DNA from 3 places in the Mediterraneibacter sp. ICN-202921 genome. Region 2 is predicted to be linked to each of the others. Evidence: riboswitches for the same ligand, from Rfam matches in the RefSeq annotation. Region 2 holds a riboswitch; each other region holds the start of a gene.

Region 1 (5,066 bases), on a different contig from region 2:
TCCCTATGAAGATCAAAACGATTGAAGGAATGTCTGCTGTCTGTGAGGCAAAAGGACTTTCCCAGACAATCCGCATAGATTTTATCCAAAACGCGTCTCCCGGAGACTATGTCATGGTGCATGCCGGATTTGCCATACAGAAAATGTCGGAACCGGAAGCGCGCGAAAATCTACAATTTCTGGAGGATATTTACGATGCTCTATGAAAAGGAATTCAAATCTCCGCAAAAAACGCAGCAGATCCTTGCACGGGTAGAGGAACTGACTGAAAAGACCGGCAGCATCAGACTAATGGAGATCTGCGGCACACACACCATGTCGATCGCACGTACAGGCATAAAAAGTATCCTGCCTTCCTCCATCCGCCTGCTCTCCGGCCCCGGCTGTCCGGTATGCGTCACGCCGGCAAATGTCATAGACTCGATCCTTTCTCTTGCGGAGGATCCGCATATTCTGATCGCCAGCTATGGAGACCTCCTGCGTGTCCCAGGCACGGATCCCGAGGAAAATCTCCTCTTAAAAAAGGCCAAAGGCGCACATGTCGAGATGGTATATTCTCCCATGGATGCCCTGGAATTGTCCTATGCATATCCCCAGCTGGATGTTCTGTTTTTAGGTGTCGGTTTTGAGACCACCGCTCCCGGTACTGCTGCCTGTATTTTAAAAGCCGCAGAAGAACAAGTGAAAAATTTCTCTGTGCTCAGTCTTTTGAAAAAGACAGAGCCGGCGCTGCGCTCCCTGATCACGGCAGAAGATTTCGCCGTAGACGGTTTTTTATGCCCCGGTCATGTGGCTGCTGTCACAGGTTCTGACGCATTTGCTTTCCTTCCCCGAGAATTTCATCTTCCTGCTGTTGTGAGTGGATTTGACGCGGCTGACCTTCTGTATTCTATCCTGGAACTGACACATATGCTCGCCGTGCACAGACCCGCTCTGGTAAATACCTATACACGTCTCGTACGCCCGGAAGGAAATCCTCTCGCGCAAGAATATATAAACGCTGTATTTCAGACCTGCGAAAGTACCTGGCGCGGTCTTGGAACGATTGTGGACAGTGGGTATACTCTAAGAGATCAGTATCGTCAGTGGGATGCCTGGGAGAAGTTTCACTTCAGGCCTTCTTCCAATGCAGAACACCCCGGCTGCCGCTGTGCGCAAGTAATCCGAGGCGTAGCCTCACCCCTGGATTGTCCGCTTTTTAAGACGGTCTGCTCCCCTGCCCATCCCATCGGCCCTTGCATGGTTTCTTCGGAAGGCGCCTGTGCGGCAGCTTATCAGTATGAAGTTTGATCGATTCTATGGAGGTATACAGATATGGAAGATATTATCACATTAGATTATGGAAGCGGAGGCGGCAAGACCGCAGAACTGATCGATTCTATCCTGCTTCCTGCTTTTAAAAATCCCATCCTTTCCCAGTTAGGAGACGGTGCCCTGTTAAAAGATAGGAGGGGGGAAAATTCTTTTGTCTTTTCCACTGACAGTTTCGTTGTCTCTCCGTGGAAATTCCCCGGAGGCAATATTGGAAATTTATGTGTATGCGGCACAGTAAATGACGTATGTATGGCGGGAGGACTCCCCCAATATTTAAGTCTCTCTTTTATTCTGGAAGAGGGTTTTTCCTTCCGGGATTTCAAAATGATCGTAGACACGATTGCAGAAGAGGCCCGACAGGCAGGAGTACTCATCACAACAGGCGATACAAAAGTGGTAGAAGCGGGCAAAGGGGACGGTATCTACATCAATACAGCCGGCATTGGCTTTCTGCGCGCCCATTTCCCCGGGAAATCCGGTATCCGTAAAGGAGACACGGTCATCTTAAGCGGCAGCGCAGGCTGCCATGGCGCTGCTGTTATGATGGCACGTTCCGGACTGCTCTCTTTACAAGATGCCCAAACATCTTCCTTACGTTCCGACTGTCAATGTCTCCATCTCCTAACAGAAGCTGCCATCCATGCGGCAGAAAAAACACAGACAGCTCTCCCGAACAGTTCTCCCGCCTGCTCCGGCATCCGCATCATGCGGGATCCTACCAGAGGCGGAATCGCAACGGCCTTAAATGAATTTACGGAGAACATGCCTTTTTCCATCGAGATAGAAGAAGATGCCGTCCCTGTAGACGCGCCTGTGGAAGCAGCCTGTGATCTGCTGGGACTGGACCCACTCTACTGTGCCTGTGAAGGCAGGATGCTTCTTGTGACCGCTCCGGAAGCATGCGCGCCTGTCCTGAACGCTCTAAAAGAAGTGTCCGGCGGTGAACATGCGGCAGTGATCGGAACGGTTACAGAAGATATGCCCGGTCATGTGCTCTTAAAAACAAAGATTGGAGGCAAAAGGATCCTTGCCAAACTCAGCGGACAGCAGCTTCCCAGGATCTGTTGACATTTTTTTCTTCCGGAATATCCGCAGAGACTTATTCCAGTGCCATCTGACGGATACGCTGCAGTCCCTTCGACACGGCCGGAACAGACAGAAGAATGACCGTCAGGATCCCTTCTGCCAAAAGGTAGCTGTAGTTATAAACGATCGGATAAATACTCTTCAAAGACTGCGGGAATGTATCCGGCATGTAACTCATCCAGTATAAATATCCGCCCAGCGCATGGAATGCGCCTCTTGCCAGCACGCCGGCAATATAGCCTTTCACCAGCCCATGACTGCTCTTTGCGAAGAAACCTGCCACACCAAGAGCCGCAAAGGCAAGTATATAATCGCAGCATACCTGGAAAAAGGATAAGACGTACGGTTCTTGTAAAAATTGCAGAAGTCCATAGGCAAGTCCCACCAAAACACCCGTTTTCACTCCATACCAGTTGCCTACGAGGACAATGAACAACATGCTGCATAAAGTGACGCTTCCGCCCCATGGAAGCTGAAATACCTTAAGATAGGACGTCAGAAATGCCAGCGCGATCGCCATTGCGCAAAAGACAAGCTGTTTTGCCGACATCTTCTTTTTCCCTGCGCTTTTTCCGGCGAAAAACAACGCTGCGATAAACAGTACGATCCCTGCGATTATACTCACTGCATAGCCGGCAGTAGTCAGTCCTCCCTCTGCATTGACTAAAAAATTTAACATAAAAATCCTCCTTGCTTTTTTCTGAAAACAAGGAGGGCTTAAAAAACCACATATGTATATCCCTACGTTGGCATTATCCAAATCAGGTTACGGGTCGAAGCTTAAAACTTCCTCTCAGCCTGCAACACAAGCTCCCCTTGTCATCATTTTTATATTATTTCGATTCTATATTTTAAACAGAATACCGAGAAAAGTCAAGCGCGGCTCTTTTTTCGGTTATCCTATACAAGATTTTTAAAAAGGAGAAAAAGATGAAATCAGCAGAATCTTTTCAAGCACCCGAAATCCTGTGTATCGGCCAGGTCCTCATGGATTGTATCATCAAAGGCTGGAATGCGGCTTCCGAAAATACACGTGTGCAGACCGCAGACTCTGTCACCCTTTCTCCCGGCGGAGATGCCTTCAACGAATCTGTTATCTTCTCACGCCTCGGACATACTGTACGCACAGTCTGCGTCCTTGGAAACGACCTTGCCGGAAAAACTCTGCATGAACTGCTTGCGGATAACGGTATATTGACCGATTCCATCCTGCACAGCAATAACGTACCTACTCCTGTTTCCCCCTTATTGGTCAATACAGACGGAAACCGAAAATCCATCAATGCGGTTTCCCGCCTAGATGATTTCCTGCATATACCGCCCACATTATTCCAAGATGCGCGGCTTGTCTGCCTTGCCAGCCTTTTCCGCCCGCCTCTTACCCGGCCGGAAACGATTGCCTCCATTTGCCGGACCGCCAAGGCAGCCGGCGCTATCGTAGCGGCAGATACCAAACTGCCCCTGCATTCTCCGCTTTCCCTCACAGATCTTAAAGCTGCACTGCCTTACATAGATTATATCTTTCCCAATGAAAGCGAAGCCGCATTTTATACACAGGAAAAAGACTATACAGCTATGGCAGATGTCTTTTTAAACTATGGTGTAAAAAATGTCATCATCAAAGCCGGCGAGAACGGCTGTTTCGCCAAAAATGCAGCGGCTTCTTTCACTCTGCCAGCATTTCCCGTACATGTCGCAGACAGTACAGGAGCCGGAGATAATTTTGCCGCCGGTTTCCTCTCTTCCATCCTCCGGGGCAAAGACTTCAAGCAGGCGCTCACTTTCGCTTCTGCCTGTGCTGCCCTTTGCATACAATCAGTAGGCGCCACTTCCGGTGTACAAGATCGAGACCAAGTAGAAAACTTTCTTACATAGGACAGCGGTACCGTGGCTTTCCTGCACTTTTTCTTCCATATTCAATAGCCTTTACAGGGCAGACCGTGATGCATGCCATACAGTGTGTGCACATAGCATGCCACTGCGGTCTTTGCTCCTCCATCGTAATATTGTTCAATGGGCAGGCGTCTGCACACCTGCGGCAGCCGATACACTGATCGTCTGCCCAGAATTTCTTCGCATGAACGACCGCCGGATAAAATACTGCATTGACCGGGCCGCTCAAGAAAGCGCCCAAAAACCCTTCCTTCTCTTCTTCCAGCGCTTCTCCTGCGGCGATCTGCTGTATGACTTTTTCTATTTTGGGTTCTGCTTTCTCTATGATTGCTTTAGCCTCTTCCTCCTTGGGGACCTGAAACATAGCAAGATAATTTTCTGGCATGATGATCTGCGCACACCCTTTATAGCAAAAGTCTTTCTCTTTACACAGCCGTCTTATATACTTCGCGGCACTTCCAATCTCGGAACCGCAATTCATTACGAAATATACGTCCGGTTTTCCCGTAAATCTGGATTTTAGAATCCACTCCTCCACCACCTTTGGTATACGCCAGGCATATGTGGGAAGTACAAAAATCATCCGTTTTTGTGTCGGACCTGCGAAAAGTCTGTGCTCTTTGATCTTCTGGTTTAAGGAGCAGATTTCTTCTTCCAAAGCCTGTGCGATCCTCTCTGCAATATACGCACTGTTCCCAGTGCCTGAAAAATACAAGACCATTTTCTATCCCTCCTTCAAATTCAGATATTTATTTCACTTTGAACTCTATCCA
Region 2 (5,066 bases):
TGCAGACCATTAAAGAGTTGACAAAAGCAGGATGTGGTATTACATTTTTATATGAAGTTGCTGTAAAAGATGAACTGGAAAAGGGCGAGATACAAAAGATCGATCTGCCGGATTTTCAGGTGTCTCATGACTTTACGTTTCTCTGGCGTCGGGGGAGTATTTATGCAGAGCGCTACAGAGAGATATTTCAGAGATTTTCGATATGAAGAACGCAGTATACGCAAGATTATAAAAAAGGAAGTGATGTAGGTGTTACAGGTAGAGCATTTATCTTATGATATAGTAGAAGAAGGACGGCAGTCGGAGATTTTATCCGACGTTAGTTTTACCGTTCAGGATGGAGAGATGCTGGTCATTACGGGACCAAATGGAGGCGGCAAATCTACGCTGGCAAAAGTGTTGATGGGAATCAACAAAGAAACTGCAGGAAAGATTTATCTGGATGGGCAGGATATTACAGCTCTTTCAATAGATGAGCGAGCAAAAGCGGGGATCGGCTTTGCCTTTCAGCAGCCTCCCCGCTTTAAAGGGATGACTGTGAGGCGGCTTTTATCTCTTGCCGCGGGCCGGACATTGGATGAAAAGACTTGCTGTGAACTGTTGAGCAGTGTAGGGTTGTGTGCGAGAGAATATATAGACAGAGAAGCAGATGCTACATTGTCGGGCGGAGAAATGAAACGGATTGAAATTGCTACGGTTCTTGCGAAGCGCCATGCGCTTTGTATTTTTGATGAGCCGGAAGCCGGGATCGATCTGTGGAGTTTTTCTATGCTGATCAAACGTTTTGAACAGATCCACAGAGAAAAAAAGGAAAGTCTTATTTTAATCTCTCATCAGGAGCGGATCATTGAGATGGCGGATCGTATTATGGTGATTGCGGATGGAAAGAAAAAAAGCATCGGTACGGCACAAGAAATCATGCCGGAGTTATTTGGACATGCAATGGACGCCTGTGAATGTCGTAAGCAAAAAGGAGGGGAACTCTATGGAGCTTGATAAAGTGACGCAGGATGTGCTGGATGTGATAGATTCCTATGGATTTAAACAGAAGGGCGCATATAATTTAAGGTTAAACGGGATGGCTGTATGTCACGGTGACAGCAGACACATCCATATAGTGAAAAAGGAAGATCGACCAGGTATTGATATCCATATCAGCGGCGAGGCAAAAAACGAGCAGGTACACATTCCGGTTGTTATGTCAAAGGAAGGTGTAGATGTTGTATATAATGATTTCTATATAGAAGATGGAGCGGATGTCACCATTATCGCCGGATGTGGGATTCATGGAGAAGGATGCAGCGAGACGAGGCATGACGGTATCCATACTTTCCATGTAGGGGAAAACGCCAATGTAAAATATATAGAGAACCACTATGCACAAGGAGACGGCACGGGGAAAAAAGTGTTGAATCCAGTTACAAAAATATACGTAGGTGAGAACTCTGTGTTTACACTTGAGACTTCACAGATTAAGGGCGTTGATTCTACAGAAAGAGAAAATTATATTGAACTGGCAGAAAACGCTAAGCTTTTTGTGACGGAGAAGCTGATGACACATGAAGAACAGACAGCAATCTCGAATATGGATGTGCAGCTGATGGGAGAAAATAGTTCTGCCAGGATTGTGTCACGTTCTGTTGCAAAAGGGAAATCCAGACAGGTGTTCCATCCGAAAGCAATCGGAAACAATCTCTGCCATGCACATGTGCAGTGTGATTCTATCATCATGGATGAAGCAGAGATCAGTTCCATTCCGGAGATTAACGCAAGGCATGTGGATGCGCAGATCGTACATGAAGCGGCAATTGGAAGGATCAATGATGAACAGCTGATCAAACTGCGGACATTCGGACTCAACGAGGAAGAGGCAGAGGCAGTGATCATCGAAAATTTCTTGAAATAAAAAAAGGGGGATGACAGACGGTATGTTCTAACAACCGTGGTCATTCCCTTTTTGTTATGTTTTGAAAGTTTTTCCTGAGAGTGTCAGACAGAGGGTGTCTTACACACGTCGATCCAGTCTGCGGCTTCTGCAAATTTTTCTAATTCTTCACAGGTCACTTCTACTGCGGAATTTGCGCTCCCCGCAGCGGGGAATACGGTGGAAAAGCGCTTTAGGGACACGTCCAGATACGTCGTGACTGAGGAGGGATTTCCAAAAGGACATACTCCCCCGACGGCGTGTCCAGTGTAGGTTTCGACATCTTCAGGAGATAACATTTTAGCTTTCATGCTAAAGAAATGTTTAAATTTACTATTGTCTATTTTTGTGTCTCCTGCAGTTACAATAAGGATGGCAGTATCTCTTTCCTTAGTATAGAAAGAAAGTGTTTTGGCAATACGTGCAGGTTCTACACCGGCGGCTTGTGCCGCAAGATCAACAGTTGCACTGGAAGATGAAAACTCAATAATTTCTTTAGATATATTTTTGTTTTTAAAATAATCTTTAACAATCTGAACAGACATTGTGATCTCCTTTATTTTTCCTGTTATTTATGATATAGGATACCAAGTTTACTATTGTGTATTATAACAGAAGTATCTTTACAGTAAAAGAGGATTGTGGTAAGATATGGGCGGATATCTGACAAAGAGTTTTCTCAGGCGGGGAGCGCCGTTTGGGTTTTTACTGTACCGGCGTACGAGGTACGAAAATAACCTGCGAGGGAATCCGTGTTCCGGAGTGAGAGGATACCAAGGAGTATCGACCGTTATTTCAGGAGGTTAACATGAAAAACATCAATGTAAAAAAGCTTGCTTTGGCAGGCATTCTTGTAGCTGTCGGTATTGTCTGTTCTCCGCTGTCTATTCCGGTGGGCGCGTCAAAATGTGCTCCAGTCCAGCATTTTATCAATATATTGGGCGGCGTCTTTTTAGGACCGGGGTATGCGGTAGGGATGGCGTTTGTAACGAGTCTTTTGCGTAATTTGATGGGAACCGGGACACTGCTGGCATTTCCGGGATCCATGTGTGGAGCGTTTCTCTGTGGTATGTTATATAAGTATGGGAAACATCTGCCTTATGCATATGTAGGTGAACTGTTCGGTACATCAGTGATCGGAGGGATTTTAAGTTATCCGGTTGCAGCGTTTCTGATGGGAAGCGACAGCGCTGTTTTTGGTTTCGTGATTCCATTTTTTATTTCTAGTTTTGGCGGCACGATACTGGCAGTTGTTCTCGTTACTGTGATGAAAAGAATGAAAGTGTTGGATATATATCTGGGAAATTTGAATTATCAATAGAAATAACAGGGGAGCTTGCGCAGCAGGCAGGCTGAGAGTAGACGAACGTGTCTAGACCCGTGACCTGATTTGGATAATGCCAACGTAGGGAATATATAAACGCATTCGCAGCGGGTATACCTCATTGGTATACCCGCTTTTATCGAATAAGAAGCATAGGAGGATTTATCATATGATAAAAAAGTGCATGCAGCAAGTGAGAAAAACTGCTCCTTTGGTACATAATATTACAAATTATGTTACTGTAAATGATGTGGCGAATATATTGCTGGCCTGTGGAGGAAGTCCGATCATGTCGGATGAAGCAGAAGATGTGGAGGACATTACATCTATCTGCGGCGGACTTAATATCAATATTGGAACTTTGCACAAAACAAGTATAGAAGGAATGTTTAAGGCAGGAAGAAAGGCAAATGTATTGGGGCATCCTGTCCTGCTGGATCCGGTGGGGGCAGGCGCCAGTGCGCTTAGAACGAATACGGCGCTGAGATTGCTGAAGGAAATCCAACTGACCGCTATCCGTGGAAATATGTCGGAGATCAGGACGCTGGCAAATGGAAGCGGGACGACAAAGGGGGTAGATGCGGACATAGCAGATATCGTGAAAGAAGAGAATCTGAAAGAAGCGGTTGCTTTTGTGAAAAAATTTGCGGATGAAACGAAGACGATCATTGCTGTCACAGGGGCCATTGATCTTGTATCAGACGGAAAACAATGTTATGTGATACGAAATGGACGTCCGGAGATGGGGAAGGTTACCGGAACCGGATGTCAGTTATCCGGCATGATGACAGCATATCTGACAGCGAATCCGGAGAATCATCTGGAAGCTGCGGCAGCAGCAGTCTGTGCAATGGGACTTGCCGGGGAGATCGGGTTTAGTTATATGTGCAAAGGAGATGGAAATGCGACATATCGCAGCCGTATCATCGATGCAGTTTATAATATGACAGGAGAAGAATTAGAAAGAGGTGCAAAGTATGAGGTGCTCTAAAAAAGATCTACTTCTTTATGCGGTGACAGACAGAAGATGGCTGCATGGAAAGAGACTTTGTGAACAAGTGGAAGAAGCCTTAAAAGGAGGCGCGACATTTATACAGCTCAGGGAAAAAAATCTGGAGGAAGCCGCATTTTTAAAAGAGGCAGAAACGATAAAAGAACTTTGCAGCCAGTACAAAGTCCCGTTTGTGATCAATGATAATGTAGAAATCGCAAAAGCGGTTGACGCAGATGGAGTGCACGTGGGTCAAAGTGATATGGAAGCGCTGCATGCACGAGAAATACTGGGTGAGGATAAGATCATCGGTGTATCGGCGCAGACAGTAGAGCAAGCTGTAAAAGCAGAAAAAAATGGCGCAGATTATTTGGGAGTAGGAGCAGTATTTGCTACAGGTTCTAAGGCAGACGCAAAAGAAGTCGATCATGAGACGCTAAAAGAAATCTGTGCGGCAGTAAATATTCCGGTGATCGCGATCGGTGGGATTGGCGAAGCAAACGTTATGAGACTAAAAGGAAGTGGAATCTGCGGTATAGCAGTCATCAGTGCTGTCTTTGCACAGTCAGATATACAAAATGCAGCAAAGAGACTGCGTGATCTGACAAAAGAAATGCTAGGTGAAAGATAAAGAAAATGATAAAAGGTATCGTATTTGATGTGGATGGAACGCTTTTAAATTCCATGCCTGTTTGGGAAAACTTAGGAGAATTATATTTGAAGAGTTTAGGGATAGCGGCAGAAAAAGATCTTAGAAATATCCTCTTTGAGATGAGTTTGGAGGAAGGCGCTGCATATCTGATCAAAACATATGGACTCGCGCTTAC
Region 3 (5,066 bases), on a different contig from region 2:
CCGCTGCGGCAACTGCGCCTCCGATCGCCGCGGTAATATGGTCATATCCTGGCGCAATATCTGTCACCAATGGTCCTAACACATAAAAAGGTGCGCCTTGGCATACAGACTGCTGTACTTTCATATTGGCCGCGATCTGATCCAGCGGCATATGTCCCGGTCCTTCTACCATCACCTGCACATCCTTCGCCCAGGCACGTTTTGTCAGTTCACCCAGCCGGATCAGTTCTTCCATCTGGCATACATCTGTCGCATCCGCAAGGCAGCCGGGACGACATGCGTCTCCCAAAGAAATCGTGACATCATATTCCCGGCAAATATCCAGAATTTCATCATAATATTCATAAAAAGGATTTTCCTCTCCTGTCATGCACATCCATGCAAAAACAAGCGATCCCCCTCTGGATACAATATTCATCTTTCTTTTGTGATTTCGTATCTGCTCAATCGTCTTTCTTGTTATTCCACAGTGCAGTGTCACAAAATCCACGCCGTCCTCTGCATGAAGCCTGATCACATCAATAAAATCTTTTGCCGATAATGTATCTAGATCTCTCTGATAGTGGATCACTGAATCATATACCGGTACAGTCCCGATCATTGCCGGACACTCTGCCGTCAGCTTTCTCCGGAAAGGGATCGTATCCCCATGGGAAGAAAGATCCATGATAGAATGTGCTCCCATATTAACAGCTTCCATCACTTTTTTCATCTCTATATCATAGTCTTTACAGTCTCGTGAAACTCCTAAATTTACATTTATTTTTGTACGGAGCATAGAACCGACTCCCTCCGGGTCTATGCAAGTATGATTTTTATTTGCGCATATCACCACTTTTCCTTCTGCTACGAGCGGCAATAACTCGTCTGTTGTCATCCTTTCCTTTTGCGCTACTTTTTTTAATTCTTCTGTTATGATTCCCTTTCTTGCTGCCTCCATCTGTGTCGAGAAGTTTCTCATCGTATTCTTCCACCTTTCTTTTTCTTGCTCCTTCATCAGACAATACTATTGCAGCAAAAAACTGCCGCAACGTATACATATACTTTGCGGCAGTCCGGTCATCTTAATCCTCTGTCCATGATCGTATATCCCTACGTTGGCATTATCCAAATCAGGTTATGGGTTAAAGCATCTCAGCTTACTCTCAGCCCGCTTTAAACGCGAGCACCCCTTTTTATAAAAGTATTATAATATACTGCAATTGCATTTGCAATTACTAACTTAGCGGGAACTCTTCATATTTTTTTATAGATTTGTTCATAATCCATTCAAAAGTCCATCACACTTTTTACACAATTATTTTATATACTATAATTGTTCTAAAGATAGAACACTTTTTCATAAACTTTTTCCCCCTTTGAGTCACAGCAATATGTGGCTCTTTCCTTTTATAAAAATACATAAGCCTAACAGCGCATGCAGCAGGAAATGCTTATCTGCCGCGCCGGCAGGCTTATTTTGTTTTCTTATATCAGAAACAAAGCCAGACGATCAAATCCAGTGAAAAGATCGGGGAAAAATATATAAGACACATTTGCGCTGCTTTGTCGATTAACTTCCTATTTACAGCATATGTGCTCTTAGTTCTTCTCCACTCTTTATACTTAAATACGCCGGCGCGACATCAAATACTGTCTTGCAGCCTGTCTGTCCTTCTTCTGCCAGTCTGTACGCTGCTCTTGCATATGCAACGATCACAGAGGAAGTAAACTCTGGATTGGAATCCAATTTCAAACTATACTCGATCAGATGAGCATTTTCTTCATTCCAGCCTGTCTTTCCACTGCGGAGCACAAATCCGCCATGTGGAATTCCACTGTGCTCTTTCTTTAACTCTTCTTCACTGATAAAGTGCACTGTTGTATCATAATCAGCGAAATAGTTCGGCATATTTTTGATCTCTTCTTCCACTTTCTTCGCATCCGCGCCTTCTTCCAATACTACATAGCACTCTCTTGTATGTTTCTGGCGTGTTGTCAATTCTGGATTCTCTCCATCTCTAACTGCCTTTAAAGCTTCCTCAACAGGAACTGTATACTGTTTTGCGTCTTTTACGCCTTCCACACGACGGATCGCGTCAGAATGTCCCTGGCTGACTCCTTTGCCCCAGAATGTATAATCGTTCCCCTGCGGCAGGATCGCGTTTGCGTACATTCTGTTCAGAGAGAACATCCCCGGATCCCAGCCTACGGAGATGAGTCCTACTTTTCCTCCTTCTTTTGCAGCCGCATCTACATTTGCAAAATGCTCCGGGATACGTGCATGTGTATCAAAGCTGTCCACCACATTAAATAATTTTGCATAGACCGGCGTCTGCTCCGGCAGATCTGTAGCGCTGCCTCCGCACAAAATCATAACATCTATTTTATCTTTCCAGTTTTCCGCCTCTGCTAAAGCACATACTGCCGCACTTTCTGTTAAAATCTTTACATCCTCTGGATTTCTGCGGGTAAATACAGCAGCCAGTTCCATATCCGGATTCTGCTTGATCGCACATTCTACGCCGCGCCCTAGATTTCCATATCCTAAAATCCCAATTCTTATACTCATAACGAACATTTCTCCTTTCTTATACAATTCGGTTTTTATTATACGAGTACCTTTTGGATTTTTCAAGAATTTTCATATCATCACACACATTTTTTGTATACAGACCAACAGAAAAACCAAACAAAAAGAGCCCTTTACGGACTCTCTACCGCAGCAGTCTGCCGCGCATTTTATTCCATATATGTCCCTGTACATACTCATATGCCCTGTCATAGACCCATAGACCGGCCTGGCCTGCCGCAATAACGATGAGGAGCATAGAACCCGGAATGGCTTTTGAAAACAACAGTTCCTGAAAAACCAGTACCATAGGGATATACATAACATTAAAGATCACATATTTCATCATCCAGAATAAAATATGGCGTTTCTCTATGTTAGGATGCTTTTCCAGCACATGCCAGATACATTCCACTGCCAAAATATAAAACCCCATAGCCGCAAATGAAAGCACATAAATTTTATTTGGCGCGACCAAAACTCCCAGCAAAACATCTGCCAGATAAAAGGCGGCCCCTATCTTCAAACCATATTCGCGGATCACAATACCTACAAAATAAGAGGCTGCCGCTAAAAGGAACAATGTATTTGTCTCAATCACACTGCCAAGAGACATGCATACGACCGACACTGCAAGCAGCAGGCCGCCGAATGCCATAGATTTTGCTTTTACATGCATGAACAAAGATCTCCTCCCATACATTCACACAAACTGTCTGCACACCATAGGTCACAGCACATATTTCCTGTGCCGCAGGAAGATCCTCCTGTTCCATATCCGCCGCCATATGGATTGCTTTGGTATCTGCGGCTGCTAAAATCGAGTTGATTTAGGAACTGACGGTACTGCAGATTATTCGGTTCCATGTTGACGGCCTGTGCCGCATGCTCTCTTGCCACAAGATTATTCCCAATCCCTGCGTTGGCACATCCGCTGACATAATACCACATTGCCGAACGGTTCTGGATCTGATCAAGCACATTCAAAGCTTCCCGGTAATGACGGCTGTTCACATAATTTATGGCTGCCTGCATCTGCGGATCTTGCTGCGCCTGATTATATCCGCCGCCGTAGCCGTAGGAATATCCCCCTGTGCTTCCGGTGGAGCGTTCTTTCATGATCGTATCATACGCTTCCTGTACTTCTTTGAATTTCTCCTCCGCCAGATCTGCCAGCGGATTATTTACATTCGCATCCGGATGGTATTTTCTTGTCAGATCACGGTATGCCTTTTTTATCTCATCATCCGATGCATTGGGTGACACGCCCAGTACATCATATGGATTTTTCGTCATTTTTCTTTTCCTTTCCTTCTCTTTTCTTCAACTGTATCTTATGATAGCGATTCCAGACTCCATCATACAATATATTTCTCAAAATGTCCACATCTACGATACATGGCAGCTTTTCAAATTCCACACTGCACTCTGCGATCATCATACAGAGGATCTCCCTGCATTTTTCTTCATAATCTTCCTGCGTGCAAAGTTTCTTAAGCGGATTATAGCATTTCTTTTTCAGATCCTCTTCCAGATCCTCATACGCATCCATGATGTATATAAACTTTCCCAGGAAAAAGCCCATTCTGCGCAAACTCTTTTCCCACATATCCTCCTGCCAGACAAACAATTCCTCCATCAAACGCCCAAAGCATCCTGCCGTCCGGTCAAGATCTGTACTATTTTCTTTTTCGCAGGCGGCAAGTTCTTTCAGGGAGGTTTCGATTGCCTGGCTCTGACGCGGATACTTTGCAATGATCCGTTTCGCCTTACGCTTCAGCGCCCCCTTTGCCAGAAATGCGCTTACTTTCTTTTCATCCCGCCAGTCATCTTCTAGATGATACCATGCAAGCAAAACATTCATATCTGCCGCATATTCCGTGATCTCGTTTTGCAGCATCTGCTGTTTTTTTATCGGATGCACCTTACATCTATGCACTTCTGTACAAGTCTGGCTCTCATATAAAGACGTCAGCAAAATGATCGCAAATGTCATATCGTACGTCAGTGTCATCTGTCCGGATATACCGTATTTTTCTTTCAGGATATGGCAAAGTCCGCAGTAATATGCTTTATATTTGCGCAAATCTTTAACTTTTAATTCTGGTTCACATATGGTCACATAACCAAACATATCTTTTCTCCATATCTCTATTATCCTATTTATATATGGTTTTTAGTATAACACAGCTCATTTTTAACCCATATAAAATTTTTGTAAATCTTTTCTGATTGGGCAATTGTTAACTATTTTTATTATAAGGTTGACATTATATCATTTTTCTTTTATACTTTATGTATGCTGCAAATATAGGAATATGGAATACACAAAAGGAGTCTATTATTATGGAAACAACACGCACCACTACTCATAGTCTTACTCGTATCGCACTGATGACAGCCGTCCTCTGCATTATCAGCCCTTTTACCATCCCTCTGCCATTTAGTCCGGTCCCACTATCTCTCGCCACCTTTGGACTCTATCTGTCCTGCTATGTGCTTGGAATGAAAAACA

The links. A riboswitch is a leader RNA that binds a small molecule or an ion and turns the genes downstream of it on or off. The one in region 2 is predicted to bind thiamine pyrophosphate.
Region 1: linked by a shared signal. The riboswitch ahead of WKT01_RS02085 (energy-coupled thiamine transporter ThiT) and the one ahead of thiM (hydroxyethylthiazole kinase) in region 2 are both predicted to bind thiamine pyrophosphate.
Region 3: linked by a shared signal. The riboswitch ahead of thiC (phosphomethylpyrimidine synthase ThiC) and the one ahead of thiM (hydroxyethylthiazole kinase) in region 2 are both predicted to bind thiamine pyrophosphate.

The regions. Positions count from the first base shown of each region.
Region 1 covers NZ_JBBKBE010000002.1:10,502-15,567, reverse strand. Annotated here, with positions in the region: gene WKT01_RS02100 (HypC/HybG/HupF family hydrogenase formation chaperone) at 1-206, shown strand, start outside; gene hypD (hydrogenase formation protein HypD) at 196-1,290, shown strand; gene hypE (hydrogenase expression/formation protein HypE) at 1,315-2,382, shown strand; gene WKT01_RS02085 (energy-coupled thiamine transporter ThiT) at 2,414-3,079, opposite strand; TPP riboswitch at 3,122-3,227, opposite strand; gene WKT01_RS02080 (carbohydrate kinase family protein) at 3,331-4,275, shown strand; gene WKT01_RS02075 (EFR1 family ferrodoxin) at 4,268-5,014, opposite strand.
Region 2 covers NZ_JBBKBE010000003.1:172,468-177,533, forward strand. Annotated here, with positions in the region: gene WKT01_RS04205 (LysR family transcriptional regulator) at 1-206, shown strand, start outside; gene WKT01_RS04210 (ABC transporter ATP-binding protein) at 250-996, shown strand; gene WKT01_RS04215 (SufB/SufD family protein) at 986-1,906, shown strand; gene WKT01_RS04220 (YbaK/EbsC family protein) at 1,990-2,469, opposite strand; gene thiW (energy coupling factor transporter S component ThiW) at 2,733-3,245, shown strand; TPP riboswitch at 3,243-3,354, shown strand; gene thiM (hydroxyethylthiazole kinase) at 3,418-4,239, shown strand; gene thiE (thiamine phosphate synthase) at 4,226-4,870, shown strand; gene WKT01_RS04240 (HAD family hydrolase) at 4,876-5,066, shown strand, end outside.
Region 3 covers NZ_JBBKBE010000005.1:12,715-17,780, reverse strand. Annotated here, with positions in the region: gene thiC (phosphomethylpyrimidine synthase ThiC) at 1-961, opposite strand, end outside; TPP riboswitch at 1,073-1,183, opposite strand; gene WKT01_RS05840 (diaminopimelate dehydrogenase) at 1,565-2,551, opposite strand; gene WKT01_RS05835 (hypothetical protein) at 2,697-3,230, opposite strand; gene WKT01_RS05830 (J domain-containing protein) at 3,221-3,847, opposite strand; gene WKT01_RS05825 (DUF5685 family protein) at 3,828-4,685, opposite strand; gene WKT01_RS05820 (biotin transporter BioY) at 4,898-5,066, shown strand, end outside.